2 regions of the Pseudomonas sp. NFX224 genome follow, and region 1 is predicted to be linked to the other one. Evidence: predicted binding sites of a transcription regulator. Region 1 holds the regulator's gene; the other holds the start of a gene.
The links. The regulator sigma-54, encoded in region 1, starts transcription at its own class of promoters, with help from an activator protein. The targets are predictions, from matches to a motif close to ANTGGCATNNANNTTGCTNT.
Positions count from the first base shown of each region.

Region 2: the regulator sigma-54 is predicted to act here: its motif matches at 1,873-1,892, upstream of ACNYC6_RS21125 (flagellar basal body rod protein FlgF).

Region 1 is NZ_CP183416.1:2,025,778-2,028,997, forward strand. Features, by position in the region: gene lptB (LPS export ABC transporter ATP-binding protein) at 1-436, shown strand, start outside; gene ACNYC6_RS09190 (RNA polymerase factor sigma-54) at 622-2,115, shown strand; gene hpf (ribosome hibernation-promoting factor, HPF/YfiA family) at 2,190-2,498, shown strand; gene ptsN (PTS IIA-like nitrogen regulatory protein PtsN) at 2,511-2,975, shown strand; gene rapZ (RNase adapter RapZ) at 2,978-3,220, shown strand, end outside.
Region 2 is NZ_CP183416.1:4,615,793-4,619,012, reverse strand. Features, by position in the region: gene flgH (flagellar basal body L-ring protein FlgH) at 1-193, opposite strand, end outside; gene flgG (flagellar basal-body rod protein FlgG) at 247-1,032, opposite strand; gene ACNYC6_RS21125 (flagellar basal body rod protein FlgF) at 1,078-1,818, opposite strand; gene ACNYC6_RS21120 (sigma-54-dependent transcriptional regulator) at 2,060-3,220, opposite strand, start outside.

The DNA of each region.
Region 1 (3,220 bases):
CAACATCATGGCGATCCTCGAGACCCGCAAGGAACTCGACAAGGACGGTCGTCGCAAGGAGCTGGAAAGCCTGCTGCAGGAGTTTCACATCAGCCACATCCGCGACAACCTCGGCATGAGCCTGTCCGGTGGTGAACGCCGCCGCGTGGAAATCGCCCGGGCACTAGCCACCAACCCGAAATTCATCCTGCTCGACGAACCTTTCGCCGGCGTGGACCCGATTTCGGTGGGCGACATCAAACAGATCATCCATCACCTCAAGGCCAAGGGCATTGGCGTGCTGATCACTGACCACAACGTCCGTGAAACGCTGGATATCTGTGAAACCGCCTACATCGTCAACGATGGTCAGCTGATCGCCGAAGGTGACGCTGAAACCATCCTGGCCAACGACCTGGTCAAGGAAGTCTACCTGGGTCATGAGTTCCGCCTGTAAGCGCTGAGGTGTCCCGGCTAGTCGACCAAGCGCTTGTCTCGATAAAAAATCAATAGTTTTTTATTGTTACAGCGCTCTAGGCAAACACTGCGATTTCGGGCATATAATTTGCTTATGTTTGGCGCTCCGGCGCCCTGTAGTGGATGGCGCATGTGCGCCGGCAAATAAGGTGTTAAGCCCCTGCCATGAAACCATCGCTAGTCTTGAGAATGGGCCAGCAGCTGACGATGACACCGCAGCTGCAACAGGCCATCCGCCTGCTCCAATTGTCGACCCTGGACCTGCAACAGGAAATCCAGGAGGCCCTGGAGTCCAATCCGATGCTCGAACGCCAGGAAGAAGGCGACGACTTCGACAACTCCGACCCCATGGCCGACAACGCCGAACAAAAGCCCAATACCGAAATTCAGGAACCCTCCTACCAGGAAAGCGCCCCGACGGTGGATAACCTCGAGGAAGGCGACTGGAACGAGCGTATTCCCAATGAACTACCGGTCGACACCGCCTGGGAAGACGTCTACCAGACCAGCGCCAGCAGCCTGCCGAGCAACGATGACGACGAGTGGGATTTCACCACCCGCACATCGGCCGGTGAAAGCCTGCAAAGCCATCTGCTGTGGCAATTGAACCTGGCGCCGATGTCCGACACCGATCGCCTGATCGCCGTCACCCTGATCGACTGCATCAACAATCAGGGCTATCTGGACGAAACGCTCGAGGAAATCCTCGAAGCCTTCGATCCGGAACTGGACATCGAACTGGACGAAATCGAAGCTGTCCTGCACCGCATCCAGCAATTCGAACCCGCCGGCATCGGCGCCCGCAACCTGGGCGAATGCCTGCTGCTGCAATTGCGCCAGCTGCCGGCCAAAACTCCTTGGCTGGCCGAAGCCAAGCGTTTGGTCACCGATTACATCGACCTGCTCGGCAGTCGCGACTACAGCCAGTTGATGCGCCGCATGAAGCTCAAGGAAGATGAGCTTCGCCAGGTGATCGAACTGGTCCAGAGCCTCAATCCGCGCCCGGGCTCGCAAATCGAGTCCACCGAAGCCGAGTACGTTGTCCCCGACGTGATCGTGCGCAAGGACAACGAGCGCTGGCTGGTGGAGCTCAACCAGGAGTCGGTGCCACGGTTGCGGGTCAACGCCCAGTACGCCGGCTTCGTGCGCCGCGCCGACACCAGCGCCGACAACACCTTCATGCGCAACCAGTTGCAGGAAGCCCGCTGGTTCATCAAGAGCCTGCAAAGCCGCAACGAAACCCTGATGAAAGTGGCCACCCAGATCGTCGAGCATCAGCGCGGCTTCCTGGAGTACGGCGATGAAGCGATGAAACCGCTGGTCCTGCATGACATCGCCGAAGCGGTTGGCATGCACGAATCGACAATTTCCCGGGTGACCACGCAAAAATTCATGCATACCCCTCGGGGCATATATGAGCTGAAATACTTTTTTTCCAGCCACGTCAGCACCTCCGAGGGCGGCGAATGCTCGTCCACGGCGATCCGCGCGATCATCAAAAAACTGGTTGCTGCTGAAAATCAGAAAAAGCCGTTGAGTGACAGCAAGATCGCTGGTTTACTGGAGGCACAAGGCATTCAGGTGGCTCGCCGCACCGTCGCCAAGTACCGCGAATCCTTGGGGATCGCGCCTTCGAGCGAACGCAAGCGGTTGATGTAGAGCCACGCCACAGCGTTCCAGTGGCAGATCATCTGGTCTGCCGCTTTATGCACTGGCAACGAAGGAGAAGCTGTATGCAAGTCAACATCAGTGGACACCAACTGGAAGTGACCGAACCTCTTCGCACCTACATCGGCGAAAAACTCGAACGATTGGAGCGACATTTCGACAAGATCACCAACGTGCAGGTCACGATGACGGTCGAAAAGCTGAAGCAGAAAATCGAAGCCACGCTGCATATTCCCGGCAATGAAGTGGTCGCAAACGCGGAACATACCGATATGTACGCGGCGATCGACGCACTGACCGACAAGCTGGATAAACAACTCAAAAAGCATAAGGAAAAGACCCAGAGCCTCCTCCAGGGCGCTACCGGTCGTTAACACTCCCAACCCATGATCCGACTTGAAAGCATCCTGACCCCCGGCCGTTCCCTGGTGAACGTGCCGGGCGGCAGTAAAAAGAAAGCCCTTGAGCAAATTGCCAACCTCATCCATCGCGAAGTGCCGGATCTGGCCATGCAGGATGTCTTCGAGAGCCTGGTCGCCCGTGAAAAACTCGGTTCAACCGGTTTTGGCAACGGTATCGCCATCCCCCATTGCCGTCTCAAGGGCTGTAATTCGCCCATCAGTGCCTTGATGCACCTTGACGCCCCTATTGATTTCGACGCCATCGATGGTGCACCGGTCGACCTGTTGTTCGTTTTACTGGTCCCGGAAGCCGCTACCGATGCGCACCTGGAGTTGTTACGCCAGATCGCCAGCATGCTCGACCGCAAGGAAGTGCGCGAAAAACTGCGCAGCGCCCCGAGTAATGAAGCCTTGTATCAGGTTGTCCTGGACGAGCAAAACGGTCATTAATCATGCGCTTGATCATCGTCAGCGGTCGTTCCGGCTCGGGTAAAAGTACCGCCCTCGATGTTCTTGAGGACAACGGTTACTACTGCATCGACAACCTGCCTGCGGGGTTGCTGCCGGAACTGGCCGAGCGCGCGCTGATTCACACGGAACTGTCACAGCCGCTGGTAGCCGTGTCCATCGATGCGCGCAACCTCCCCAGCCATCTATCGCGGTTTCCAGAGCTGCTCGAAGAAGTCCGCAGCCGG
Region 2 (3,220 bases), 2.6 Mb from region 1:
ACGCCTTGCGGTCGCTGTAGAGGTTCTGTTCGAAACCGGCCTGGTAGATCGAGCCGTTATTCGCGGCAGCCGGCAGCGGCGTGCGCGGCAACACCGGGGCGTAATAAGGATCATTGGGCTTGGGTGTCGGACCGACACAGCCGGCGAGCATGGTGATCCCACTCAATGCCAGAACAGAGACGAAGCGATTCATGACCCTTACCTCACGGTGTTGCAGGCGACCGCATGGCCGCCTCATAGACTTGATTACAGATTCTGCGTTACGAACGAGAGCATCTGGTCGGCGGTGGAGATCACCTTGGAGTTCATCTCGTAGGCGCGCTGAGTGGTGATCATATTGACCATCTCTTCAACGGTGCTGACGTTGGACGTTTCCAGAGTGTTCTGCAGCGTGGTACCGAAACCGGCCAAGCCAGGCGTACCGACTTGCGGTGCACCACTGGCAGCGGTTTCCAGGAACAGGTTGTTACCCACCGCTTGCAGACCGGCCGGGTTGATGAAGTCGGCAGTCTGCAGGTTGCCGATCACCTGGGAAGCCGGGTTGCCGGCCACGGTAATGGACACGGTGCCGTCCTTGCCGACGGTGAAGGTCTGGGCGTCGTTCGGAATGACAATCGCCGGTTCCAGGGCGAAACCGCTGGCGTTGACGATCTGGCCGTTGGAGTCCAGGTGGAAAGTACCGTCACGGGTGTAGGACGTGGTGCCGTCCGGTTGCAGGATCTGGAAGAAACCGCGACCGTCGATGGCCATGTCCAGCGGCTGCTCAGTGGTTTGCAGGCTGCCGGCGTTGAAGTTTTTCTGGGTGCCGACAATGCGCACACCGGTACCCAGTTGCAGGCCCGACGGCAGTTCGCTGTCCTGGGTCGACTGCGCGCCCGGCTGGCGTTTGATCTGATAGAGCAAGTCCTGGAACTCGGCGCGGTCACGTTTGAAACCCGTGGTCGACACGTTGGCCAGGTTGTTGGAAATGGTGGTCAGGTTGGTGTCCTGGGCGGACAGACCGGTTTTGGCAACCCATAGAGCCGGAAGCATTCGATTCTCCTCGTGCGCCTGTTTTACGGCGCGACGTTCTGATAATTAGCTGATCTGCAAGACCCGAGCCATGGCCTGGTCGTCTTCTTTGGCGGTGTTCATCATCTTGATGTGCAGCTCGAACTGCTTGGACAAGGCCAGCACCGAGGTCATCTCGTCCACGGCGTTGACGTTGCTCGACTCAAGGAAACCGGACACCAGTTTGACGTTGGCATCGGCTTGCGCCGGCTGGCCGTCCTTGGTGTGGATCGAACCGTCCAGGCCCTTGGTCATGTTCTTGAAGTCCGGATTGACCAGCTTGATGCGATCGACTTCCGCCATCACGCGCGGACCTTCGCCCATCGCACGAATGCTGATGGTGCCGTCTTCACCAACTTCGATCTGCTGCTCGGGCGGCACGGCGATCGGGCCGCCGTTGCCGATCACCGGCATGCCGTTGCCGGCGCGCAACACGCCCAGGGCGTCAACCACCAGACTGCCGGTGCGCACATAGCTTTCGCCGCCATCGGGGTTCTGCACCGCCAGCCAGCCATTGCCCTGCACGGCGACATCGAGGTCGCGGCCGGTTTCTACCAAAGAGCCCGGAGAGAAGTCGGTGGCCGGTCGTTCGGACATGGCAAACGCACGCGCCGGAAAGCTGTCGCCGAACACCGGCATCGAACGCGCCTGCTCCAGGTCTTTCTGGAAGCCGTTGGTGGAGATGTTCGCGAGGTTGTTGGCATGAGCCTTTTGCGCCAGTGCATTCTGGCTGGCGCCGGTCATTGCCACATAAAGGTACTTGTCCACAATCTTTCCTCTGCCTGCCGGACGTTTGCCGCCCACTGCTGTACTGACGAGGCATAAGCAATTTGCAGACCAACTTGTTTTTCGCGGCGCGAGGGCCGGTAAACAAAGGGTTTGAGGGTTCAGAGGGGATTTGCGCGATTGTATCGGAGACGAAAAACCGGCGGTGTTGTGCCGCTTACGGCAACTAGCAACCGCTGCCTTGTAGCAGCTGCCGAGCCTACGAGGCAGCTGCTACGCAGAGCTAAGCGTTATTTGAATCTTTGCCCACCTCATAATCGCGCAACTTGTTGGCGATGGTGGTATGCGAAACGCCGAGGCGCCTGCCCAGTTGCCGACTGCTCGGATGCTCGGAATACAAGCGCTCCAGCACGGCTTTTTCGAACCGACCGACAATCTCGTCCAGCCCTCCCTCCAGCGAAAAATCGCCAAGCGGCTGACGCACGCCATAGTCCGGCAAGCGAATGTGTTCGGCCTTGACGGTCCCGCCATCGCACAGGGAGACCGCCTGGAACAGCACGTTCTCCAACTGCCGGACGTTGCCCGGCCAATGATAGTGACTGAGCCGGTCCATGGCCGCCGGGGCCAGTTTCGGCAGCGGGCAACCGATCTGCCGACTGGCCTGATCGAGGAAGTGCTCCACTAGCGGCGGCAAACCGTCGAGGCATTCGCGCAGCGGCGGGATGTGCAGCGACAGCACGTTCAAGCGGTGATAAAGGTCCTGACGAAACTCGCCGCGCGCGCACAGCTCGGAAAGATCGACCTGGGTCGCGCAGATCACCCGCACATCGAGGTAAACCTCTTCATCGCTGCCTACCCGACGGAAGCAACCGTCCTGCAGAAAGCGCAGCAACTTCACCTGCAAGCGCGGGCTCATTTCCCCGACGCCATCGAGAAACAGCGTACCGCCCGCCGTCAGCTCCAGCAGCCCGAGCTTGCCCTCGGCCCGCGCTCCTTCAAAGGCGCCCGGGCCGTAGCCGAATAACTCAGTCTCGGCCATGGACTCCGGCAGGCCGGCGCAGTTGAGCGCCATCAGCGGCGATTGCCCTCGTGGGCTGGCCAGGTGACAGGCGCGCGCGAGCAACTCTTTGCCGGTGCCGGTTTCGCCTTCTATCAATAGCGGCGCATCGAGTGGCGCCATGCGCCGGGCTTCACGCACCACCGCCGCCATGACCTTCGAGCTTTGGAAGATGCTGTCGAAGCCGCGCAATTCCTGCTTGCGCACGTTATAGATGCGCTCACCTACCCGGTCGGCGCGGTGCAGCGTCAGTACCGCACCGGCCATCGCTTCGCTGTCGTCGTGCTCCGATTGCAGCGGCGCGATGTCCGCCAGGAACACATCGCCCTTGACCTTGACCCGCAAGCCGTTGATCCGCGATTTGTTGGCGCGCACCAGTTCCGGCAA